3 regions of the Lysinibacillus sp. FSL K6-0232 genome follow, and region 3 is predicted to be linked to each of the others. Evidence: a T-box and tRNA genes for the amino acid it is inferred to sense, from the RefSeq annotation. Region 3 holds a T-box; the other regions hold tRNA genes.
The links. The T-box of region 3 lies ahead of trpS (tryptophan--tRNA ligase). A T-box ahead of a tRNA ligase gene usually reads a tRNA of that ligase, here a tRNA-Trp.

Region 1: it has a tRNA-Trp gene. The T-box ahead of trpS (tryptophan--tRNA ligase) is inferred to sense a tRNA for this amino acid. The anticodon was not compared.
Region 2: it has a tRNA-Trp gene. The T-box ahead of trpS (tryptophan--tRNA ligase) is inferred to sense a tRNA for this amino acid. The anticodon was not compared.

What each region holds. Positions count from the first base shown of each region.
Region 1 is NZ_JBBOYW010000001.1:315,874-319,124, forward strand. Features, by position in the region: rRNA gene MHB42_RS01460 (23S ribosomal RNA) at 1-1,038, shown strand, start outside; rRNA gene rrf (5S ribosomal RNA) at 1,108-1,223, shown strand; tRNA gene MHB42_RS01470 (tRNA-Val) at 1,237-1,312, shown strand; tRNA gene MHB42_RS01475 (tRNA-Asp) at 1,317-1,392, shown strand; tRNA gene MHB42_RS01480 (tRNA-Thr) at 1,401-1,473, shown strand; tRNA gene MHB42_RS01485 (tRNA-Tyr) at 1,484-1,567, shown strand; tRNA gene MHB42_RS01490 (tRNA-Trp) at 1,573-1,646, shown strand; tRNA gene MHB42_RS01495 (tRNA-His) at 1,692-1,767, shown strand; tRNA gene MHB42_RS01500 (tRNA-Gln) at 1,777-1,851, shown strand; tRNA gene MHB42_RS01505 (tRNA-Lys) at 1,865-1,937, shown strand; tRNA gene MHB42_RS01510 (tRNA-Arg) at 1,955-2,031, shown strand; tRNA gene MHB42_RS01515 (tRNA-Pro) at 2,046-2,122, shown strand; tRNA gene MHB42_RS01520 (tRNA-Ala) at 2,137-2,212, shown strand; tRNA gene MHB42_RS01525 (tRNA-Ser) at 2,230-2,322, shown strand; tRNA gene MHB42_RS01530 (tRNA-Phe) at 2,329-2,404, shown strand; tRNA gene MHB42_RS01535 (tRNA-Gly) at 2,411-2,484, shown strand; tRNA gene MHB42_RS01540 (tRNA-Ile) at 2,486-2,559, shown strand; tRNA gene MHB42_RS01545 (tRNA-Asn) at 2,574-2,650, shown strand; tRNA gene MHB42_RS01550 (tRNA-Glu) at 2,652-2,723, shown strand.
Region 2 is NZ_JBBOYW010000001.1:3,325,693-3,328,943, reverse strand. Features, by position in the region: rRNA gene MHB42_RS16395 (23S ribosomal RNA) at 1-487, shown strand, start outside; rRNA gene rrf (5S ribosomal RNA) at 605-720, shown strand; tRNA gene MHB42_RS16385 (tRNA-Asn) at 737-813, shown strand; tRNA gene MHB42_RS16380 (tRNA-Ser) at 819-910, shown strand; tRNA gene MHB42_RS16375 (tRNA-Glu) at 935-1,009, shown strand; tRNA gene MHB42_RS16370 (tRNA-Val) at 1,029-1,104, shown strand; tRNA gene MHB42_RS16365 (tRNA-Met) at 1,132-1,206, shown strand; tRNA gene MHB42_RS16360 (tRNA-Asp) at 1,234-1,309, shown strand; tRNA gene MHB42_RS16355 (tRNA-Phe) at 1,325-1,400, shown strand; tRNA gene MHB42_RS16350 (tRNA-Thr) at 1,411-1,486, shown strand; tRNA gene MHB42_RS16345 (tRNA-Tyr) at 1,494-1,577, shown strand; tRNA gene MHB42_RS16340 (tRNA-Trp) at 1,592-1,665, shown strand; tRNA gene MHB42_RS16335 (tRNA-His) at 1,678-1,753, shown strand; tRNA gene MHB42_RS16330 (tRNA-His) at 1,787-1,862, shown strand; tRNA gene MHB42_RS16325 (tRNA-Gln) at 1,872-1,946, shown strand; tRNA gene MHB42_RS16320 (tRNA-Gly) at 1,953-2,027, shown strand; tRNA gene MHB42_RS16315 (tRNA-Cys) at 2,036-2,109, shown strand; tRNA gene MHB42_RS16310 (tRNA-Leu) at 2,157-2,238, shown strand; gene MHB42_RS16305 (catalase) at 2,572-3,251, opposite strand, start outside.
Region 3 is NZ_JBBOYW010000001.1:801,989-805,239, forward strand. Features, by position in the region: gene fabF (beta-ketoacyl-ACP synthase II) at 1-323, shown strand, start outside; gene MHB42_RS03680 (hypothetical protein) at 433-654, shown strand; gene trpS (tryptophan--tRNA ligase) at 656-1,645, opposite strand; T-box leader at 1,709-1,925, opposite strand; gene spxA (transcriptional regulator SpxA) at 2,400-2,795, shown strand; gene mecA (adaptor protein MecA) at 3,233-3,251, shown strand, end outside.

The DNA.
Region 1 (3,251 bases), 490 kb from region 3:
GGTTAGCGCAAGCGAAGCTACGAATTGAAGCCCCAGTAAACGGCGGCCGTAACTATAACGGTCCTAAGGTAGCGAAATTCCTTGTCGGGTAAGTTCCGACCCGCACGAAAGGCGTAACGATCTGGGCACTGTCTCAACGAGAGACTCGGTGAAATTATAGTACCTGTGAAGATGCAGGTTACCCGCGACAGGACGGAAAGACCCCGTGGAGCTTTACTGTAGCCTGATATTGAATTTTGGTACAACTTGTACAGGATAGGTAGGAGCCAGAGATCTCGGAGCGCCAGCTTCGAAGGAGGCGTCGGTGGGATACTACCCTGGTTGTATTGAAATTCTAACCCATGCCCCTTAGCGGGGCAGGAGACAGTGTCAGGCGGACAGTTTGACTGGGGCGGTCGCCTCCTAAAAGGTAACGGAGGCGCCCAAAGGTTCCCTCAGAATGGTTGGAAATCATTCGTAGAGTGTAAAGGCACAAGGGAGCTTGACTGCGAGACCGACAAGTCGAGCAGGGTCGAAAGACGGGCTTAGTGATCCGGTGGTTCCGCATGGAAGGGCCATCGCTCAACGGATAAAAGCTACCCCGGGGATAACAGGCTTATCTCCCCCAAGAGTCCACATCGACGGGGAGGTTTGGCACCTCGATGTCGGCTCATCGCATCCTGGGGCTGTAGTCGGTCCCAAGGGTTGGGCTGTTCGCCCATTAAAGCGGTACGCGAGCTGGGTTCAGAACGTCGTGAGACAGTTCGGTCCCTATCCGTCGTGGGCGTAGGAAATTTGAGAGGAGCTGTCCTTAGTACGAGAGGACCGGGATGGACACACCGCTGGTGTACCAGTTGTCTTGCCAAAGGCATCGCTGGGTAGCTATGTGTGGACGGGATAAGTGCTGAAAGCATCTAAGCATGAAGCCCCCCTCAAGATGAGATTTCCCATTACGCAAGTAAGTAAGATCCCTCAAAGACGATGAGGTAGATAGGTTCGAGGTGGAAGTGTGGCGACACATGGAGCTGACGAATACTAATCGATCGAGGACTTAACCAAAACCAGTTTGACGCAATTCAATGCACCGTTTATCCAGTTTTGAAAGAATAATTCTTTCAATTGAATAAGTGAAGTGATAATGGCAAAGAGGTCACACCCGTTTCCATACCGAACACGGAAGTTAAGCTCTTTCGCGCCGATGGTAGTTGGGGGCTTCCCCCTGTGAGAGTAGGACGTCGCTTCGCTTATTTTTTATGTGGAGGATTAGCTCAGCTGGGAGAGCACCTGCCTTACAAGCAGGGGGTCGGCGGTTCGAGCCCGTCATCCTCCACCATTATGGTCCCGTGGTGTAGCGGTTAACATGCCTGCCTGTCACGCAGGAGATCGCCGGTTCGATCCCGGTCGGGACCGCCATATTATATGCCGGTGTAGCTCAGTTGGTAGAGCAACTGACTTGTAATCAGTAGGTCGTGGGTTCGACTCCTATCGCCGGCATCATTCCCTTGGAGGGGTAGCGAAGTGGCTAAACGCGGCGGACTGTAAATCCGCTCCTTAGGGTTCGGCGGTTCGAATCCGTCCCCCTCCACCATTTTTAGGGGCATAGTTCAACGGTAGAATAGAGGTCTCCAAAACCTTTGGTGTGGGTTCGATTCCTACTGCCCCTGCCAGGTCTTGAGGTACTCGTTCATATGTAGCTGTTATCATATATAGTGGCGATTGTGGCGAAGTGGTTAACGCATCGGATTGTGGTTCCGACATTCGTGGGTTCGATTCCCATCAGTCGCCCCATTTTAATGTTGGGGTATAGCCAAGCGGTAAGGCAACGGATTTTGATTCCGTCATGCCTAGGTTCGAATCCTAGTACCCCAGCCATTTTTTCTTTTATGAGCCATTAGCTCAGTTGGTAGAGCATCTGACTTTTAATCAGAGGGTCGAAGGTTCGAGTCCTTCATGGCTCATTGTTATTACATAATAAGCGCCCGTAGCTCAATTGGATAGAGCGTCTGACTACGGATCAGAAGGTTATGGGTTCGACTCCTGTCGGGCGCGCCAATAAAATGTGTTTTCGGAATGTAGCTCAGCTTGGTAGAGCACTTGGTTTGGGACCAAGGGGTCGTAGGTTCGAATCCTGTCATTCCGACCATTTTCTAAAATGATGGGGCCTTAGCTCAGCTGGGAGAGCGCCTGCCTTGCACGCAGGAGGTCAGCGGTTCGATCCCGCTAGGCTCCACCATATATTTTAATATTTTTGGAGGTATACCCAAGTCTGGCTGAAGGGATCGGTCTTGAAAACCGACAGGCGGGTAACACCGCGCGGGGGTTCGAATCCCTCTACCTCCTCCATTTCTCGGGTCAGTAGCTCAGTTGGTAGAGCATTAGATTGAAGCTCTAAGTGTCGGCGGTTCGATTCCGTCCTGACCCACCATTATTTGCGGGTGTAGTTTAATGGTAAAACCTCAGCCTTCCAAGCTGATGTCGTGAGTTCGATTCTCATCACCCGCTCCAAGGGCCTATAGCTCAGCTGGTTAGAGCGCACGCCTGATAAGCGTGAGGTCGATGGTTCGAGTCCATTTAGGCCCATCAATCATCATTATTCCGAAGTAGCTCAGTTGGTAGTAGCACCTGACTGTTAATCAGGTTGTCGCAGGTTCGAGTCCTGCCTTCGGAGCCACGGCCCGTTGGTCAAGTGGTTAAGACACCGCCCTTTCACGGCGGTAACACGGGTTCGAATCCCGTACGGGTCATCAAGCATGTAGCATAAGTATATGTTACATGCTTTTTTATTTGTCTTTATACTTGTGAATAGTAATGAGGAAATTTAATAAGTATTAGGATAACTAATGGAAAGAGCTGTTCATATATATTTACTTAATAATATATTGACTGCCCTCTCTTAGAAAAATTGATTCTACGATAAATATGTTAATAATTACAGGTCGGCTATAGAAAAAGATGATGCTGGATAAAATATGTCTGTATTTAAAAAATTTAACTGTCATAAATGAGTCCCATCATCGACAATAGTCAAATTACAATGACTTCGGCAAATGCCAAATAGCCGAGGTACATTTCTATATGGATATTTATGATATTCGTTGGGCAGGTAGTAACTATTTTGTTCAGAAATTGTTTAGTACAATATGCTAATCTATACATGTCATCGTAATTCAAAGCCTAGGCATTCAATTTGTGCCTAGGCTTTTCCATTGTTTAATTTTATATAAAATAACATAACAACTAGCTTTAATTTTGAACAAACTATTTCATATATA
Region 2 (3,251 bases), 2.5 Mb from region 3:
GGGCCATCGCTCAACGGATAAAAGCTACCCCGGGGATAACAGGCTTATCTCCCCCAAGAGTCCACATCGACGGGGAGGTTTGGCACCTCGATGTCGGCTCATCGCATCCTGGGGCTGTAGTCGGTCCCAAGGGTTGGGCTGTTCGCCCATTAAAGCGGTACGCGAGCTGGGTTCAGAACGTCGTGAGACAGTTCGGTCCCTATCCGTCGTGGGCGTAGGAAATTTGAGAGGAGCTGTCCTTAGTACGAGAGGACCGGGATGGACACACCGCTGGTGTACCAGTTGTCTTGCCAAAGGCATCGCTGGGTAGCTATGTGTGGACGGGATAAGTGCTGAAAGCATCTAAGCATGAAGCCCCCCTCAAGATGAGATTTCCCATTACGCAAGTAAGTAAGATCCCTCAAAGACGATGAGGTAGATAGGTTCGAGGTGGAAGTGTGGTGACACATGGAGCTGACGAATACTAATCGATCGAGGACTTAACCAAAACCAGTTTGACGCAATTCAATGCACCGTTTATCCAGTTTTGAAAGAACAAGAAAGTTTTAAAAAAAGCTTGCAATAATAACAAAACCTGTTATAATAAATCTTGTCTTTTAAATAGTCTAGTGATAATGGCAAAGAGGTCACACCCGTTCCCATCCCGAACACGGAAGTTAAGCTCTTTCGCGCCGATGGTAGTTGGGGGCTTCCCCCTGTGAGAGTAGGACGTCGCTAGGCTGTATATTAAAATTATTCCGAAGTAGCTCAGTTGGTAGTAGCACCTGACTGTTAATCAGGTTGTCGCAGGTTCGAGTCCTGCCTTCGGAGCCATTCTTGGAGAGTTGTCCGAGTGGCCGAAGGAGCACGATTGGAAATCGTGTAGGCGGTTAACACTGTCTCAAGGGTTCAAATCCCTTACTCTCCGCCAGCACTTTGATTTATTCCAAACGAAGGCCCCTTGGTCAAGTGGTTAAGACACCGCCCTTTCACGGCGGTAACACGGGTTCGAATCCCGTAGGGGTCACCATTTTATTTAATACCCAGATGGAGGATTAGCTCAGCTGGGAGAGCACCTGCCTTACAAGCAGGGGGTCGGCGGTTCGAGCCCGTCATCCTCCACCATTATTTTTACTAAATGCATATTATTGTCGCGGGGTGGAGCAGTGGTAGCTCGTCGGGCTCATAACCCGAAGGTCGTTGGTTCAAATCCGGCCCCCGCAACCAATTTTTTATGGATGAAAGCAATCAAATGGTCCCGTGGTGTAGCGGTTAACATGCCTGCCTGTCACGCAGGAGATCGCCGGTTCGATCCCGGTCGGGACCGCCATTTATTTTAACATGTGGGTCAGTAGCTCAGTTGGTAGAGCATTAGATTGAAGCTCTAAGTGTCGGCGGTTCGATTCCGTCCTGACCCACCATATTTATTATGCCGGTTTAGCTCAGCAGGTAGAGCAACTGACTTGTAATCAGTAGGTCGTGGGTTCGATTCCTATAGCCGGCACCATCTTACCGGAGGGGTAGCGAAGTGGCTAAACGCGGCGGACTGTAAATCCGCTCCTTAGGGTTCGGCGGTTCGAATCCGTCCCCCTCCACCAGCTTTATTGATTATAGGGGCATAGTTCAACGGTAGAATAGAGGTCTCCAAAACCTTTGGTGTGGGTTCGATTCCTACTGCCCCTGCCAATTAATTTTATGGCGATTGTGGCGAAGTGGTTAACGCACCGGATTGTGGTTCCGGCATTCGTGGGTTCGATTCCCATCAGTCGCCCCATCAAATATAAAATTAATAGCAATTATAATAATGGCGATTGTGGCGAAGTGGTTAACGCATCGGATTGTGGTTCCGACATTCGTGGGTTCGATTCCCATCAGTCGCCCCATTTTAACGTTGGGGTATAGCCAAGCGGTAAGGCAACGGATTTTGATTCCGTCATGCCTAGGTTCGAATCCTAGTACCCCAGCCATTTTATGCGGAAGTAGTTCAGTGGTAGAACACCACCTTGCCAAGGTGGGGGTCGCGAGTTCGAACCTCGTCTTCCGCTCCAAATATGATGGCGGCATAGCCAAGTGGTAAGGCACGGGTCTGCAACACCCTTATCACCGGTTCAAATCCGGTTGCCGCCTCCATATTTTTACTGCTAATCGGATTATCCGATTTTTTTTATCTTTATTATGCCGGTGTGGCGGAATTGGCAGACGCGCACGACTCAAAATCGTGTTCCTTCTGGAGTGTCGGTTCGACCCCGACCACCGGTATCAAATTAACTAATAATGGTTCATTAGAGATTATCTCTGATGAACTTTTTTTATTTTGTTTATTACACTCACGGTATTGACTGAAGATGCTAGATGCTATAGATAAGCTTAACATCCACTCACGCTCAATATATGTATGAAAGGGAGTTACTCGTATGCAAACTAGAATATGTTGCTTAAGTAGTAGGTTTCTTCGATAAATGTTTTTAAGTAGCTGATTGTATAAAAATATGCCCTCAGTTTTATAAACGGAGGGCAGTCGGAATTCGAGAAAGGCTAGCGTTTTGTTTCAGGACGTTTGGGTTTCTCTATTGTTTGACGATTAGACAGGTACTACCTCTTTCCTTTAGTCCCAATTTGTCGGGCAACACGTTCTCCCAGCTCTGGGCTTGCTTGGGTTAGATAACCTAACACAATCTGTTGCAGCTTTGGAGAGGCAGCCCCAAGATCAGAGGCAATGTTGTGGACTAAATGCTCCTGAAGCACAGGCGCTAGCGAGTTGTAAAATTGCCCTGGCTGCGTGAAATCATCACCTTTTGGAGGTGCAGTGCGTTCGAGCCGGCCTGCCACATAGCTGCCCATGCTGCTCGTTACCTCGTCTGATGGCTTCCAGTTCGCCTGATGGTTGATCGGTATGCTACGGAAATTCGGTCCTAATCGATAACGTTGTGAATCCGTATAGATATTGGAACGACCTTGAAGCACTCTATCGAAGGAAAACTCGACGCCCTCCAGCATATTAGACGGGGAAAAGGCCAGCTTTTCCACCTGTTCTTTATAATTATTGGGATTTTGGTTCAATACCATCTTGCCGACTGGTAGCAGCGGGTACTGCTGTGCATCCCATACCTTTGTATCGTCTAGCGGATCGAATGGCAGTGAGGCTTCGTCTTGTGGATTCATAAGCTGTACGTACAACCCATATTCGACTGGTACTCCTTGAGCAATTGTGTCATAGAGATCCTTACCAGCGTAATCTGGATTTTCGCAGGCAAGTCGCGCTGCCTCCTGAC
Region 3 (3,251 bases):
CACCGTACAATGATTTATTTGAAACACAAGCAGTTAAAACAGTGTTTGGTGAACATGCCTATAAGCTTGCAATGAGCTCTACAAAATCAATGACAGGTCATTTACTAGGAGCAGCGGGTGGCATAGAAGCGATTTTCACAGCCCTTGCATTAAAAGAAGGTATATTACCACCAACAATTAATCTAACAGAGCCAGATCCTGATTGTGATTTAGATTATGTACCAAATGAAGCACGCACAGCGGAGATTCAATACGCAATGAGTAATTCACTAGGCTTTGGTGGCCATAATGCTAGCCTTTTATTTAAAAAATATGAAGCATAAGTAGAATATCTACATTAAAAAACGTCAGCTAATTTTCATGGCTGACGTCTTTTTTTATAGTTTTGTGAATACATGATAAGTAAGAAGAAATAGAAAGGATGCCGCTACTTTGTTTCGTCTTTTTATATTTTTAGTAAGCTATGGCTTAATGATCCTCTCACTAGGAAATCTGATACTGTATTTGAATTACCGTACCCTTGGCTATTCTTGGAAAGTTGTATTTAAATTTATGCTTCAAACAACAGAGTTTTATATGGCAATCGGCGCCTGTATTATATTATGTGCTGTTGTTTTGGATATTGGTTTTGATCGCTCAGCAGACAAGCTATAATTTAGCGACGTGCGCGACCAAGACCCATACCTTCCTCCATACGCTTTAATGTGGCGCTAGCAATAGCATTTGCTTTTTCAGCACCCTCATCTAAGATAATATCTAGTTCAGAGGATTCTACTAAATTGTAGAATTTCTCTTGGATAGGCGCTAGATGCTCAATAACCGCTGCTGCTACGCCCTGCTTAAAGCCGCCATAGCCAATGCCTTCATATTTTTTCACAAGGTCTTCAATTGCAACTCCTGAAATGGCTGATTCAATTGTTAATAAGTTCGATACACCTGGTTTATTATCCACATCAAATGCCACAATACCATCAGAATCTGTAACCGCTGATTTAATCTTTTTCTCGATGTCCTTTGCTGTATCTAATAATTTAATGGTTGCTTTTGTATTTGGATCAGATTTGCTCATTTTTTTCGTTGGCTCTTGTAAAGATTTAATGCGAGCACCCGCTTTTGGCAATTGAATTTCTGGAATTGTAAAAACATCGCCATAACGTTTATTAAAGCGCTCTGCAAGGTCGCGTGTTAGCTCAATATGCTGTTTTTGATCATCACCAACAGGAACGATATTGGTATTGTACAGTAAAATATCCGCTGCCATTAATGGTGGATATGTTAACAGGGCAGCAGATACGCTCTCCTTGCCATGTGATTTATCTTTAAATTGCGTCATACGTTCAAGCTCACCGATAGATGCAACACATTGTAGCATCCAGCTTGCTTGTGCATGTGCTGGAACCTCTGATTGAATAAATAGTGTTGATTTTTGAGGGTCAATACCCGTAGCAATATATGTAGCCGCTAGCTTTCGAATATTGTCACGCAATTCCTTTGGCTCCTGTGCAACTGTGATCGCATGCTGATCAACGATACAATAAATAGCATTGCCTTCATCCTGTAGTGCAGGGAATTGTTTAAAGGCTCCTAAGTAGTTCCCTAAAGTAACGATCCCTGTTGGCTGTACGCCCGAAAAAATAGTTGTCATAAAAATTTCCTCCTTATCGATTCCATAAAAAAACATCATGCGTCCTTATTAGATTTTTTCTAATAAAGGGACGAATGATGTTTGTATCCGCGGTACCACCCAGCTTGCCTCAATTGGCCACTTTGCTTCGTAACGTGAAGGAACGAGCTTTGCTAATAGTGTGATACGTTCACAAAGCTAACTCGGAAGTCCATTCCATATACCTCCACGATCTGTTTGCAGCAACCACAGACTCTCTAAACGTTTTAGTATATGTACTACTCTTCGTCAGCGTTTTTTCTCAATGTAATGTATAATTGCAAAAAATTATATTATAAAGATTAAATTATGTAAAGTCAGACTTTTGGCGGTGTTTTTTTTCGAGAAAAAATTATATGCTTTTTTTGTTGCGTAAATTTGTTAAAATGACAATTATTTTTAGTAAAATTACGAGTTGCTGTACACGTCGAATTGACAGTATTCTCGTTTATTTTTTGTAAATGAGAACAAAAGAGTACGTTTAACAGATGTTTAAAATGTGTTGGAAGTGGGAATATTAGTATTAGTCATCATATACGTCACAAAAGATAGATAGATGAAAATATATGAATAGACAGAATATTTAGTTATATAATTCGTCTTTTTTTTACTGGAACTATATTCAAATACAGCAGAGTGCTGTATAATGTTATTGTGTATCTTACATTACATTAATTCTAATTTAACACGCTAGTTTATAGATAATGATTACAAGATGAAAGGATGTGTCAGAATGATCGTAACGCTATTTACATCACCAAGTTGTACTTCTTGTCGTAAAGCAAAAGCATGGTTAGAAGAACATGATATTCCATATACAGAACGAAATATATTTTCTGAACCACTAAGCATTAGTGAAATAAAAAAAATTTTACGGATGACAGAAGATGGAACTGATGAAATTATTTCTACTCGCTCAAAAATTTTTCAAAAATTAAACGTGGATGTTGAAAGCTTACCATTACAACGTTTATATGAATTAATTCAGGAATACCCTGGATTATTACGTCGACCAATTATTTTGGATGAAAAGCGTCTGCAAGTTGGCTATAACGAAGATGAAATTCGTCGCTTCTTACCTCGTAAAGTTCGTGCATATCAATTACAAGAAGCTCAGCGCATGGTGAATTAATCGTATCGATTTTGAATAATATAGGTAGTAGATGTTACAAATGTAAAATACATATTGTGACATCTATTTTTTTATGGTTTACTTTAGGTAAATCCTTCTCTATAAAGTATAATAATTAATAGGAAAGAGTCATATATTTCCGTAAAAGTATGTTAAACTTGATTTAAGTTAAATAGTTTACTACAATTTCAATAATTCAAATAACTTCTGTGAAACGGTGTATATCCTTTTCATTTTATGACAAAACAGCATACAATAGAGATAGGGATAACTGTAAATAAAAAATTTTATATTTACAGCTCCTCAAGTAATTTTATTGTAGTGTGGTCAAAGGTTGAAAAACAATTGTGGTATGAAGGTTAAAATTAATGAATAAAAGCATACTAATGAAACAAAGCTGTTTTTCGACATATGACAGTGAAGGGAGATGAGGTCTAGTGGACATCGAACGTGTAA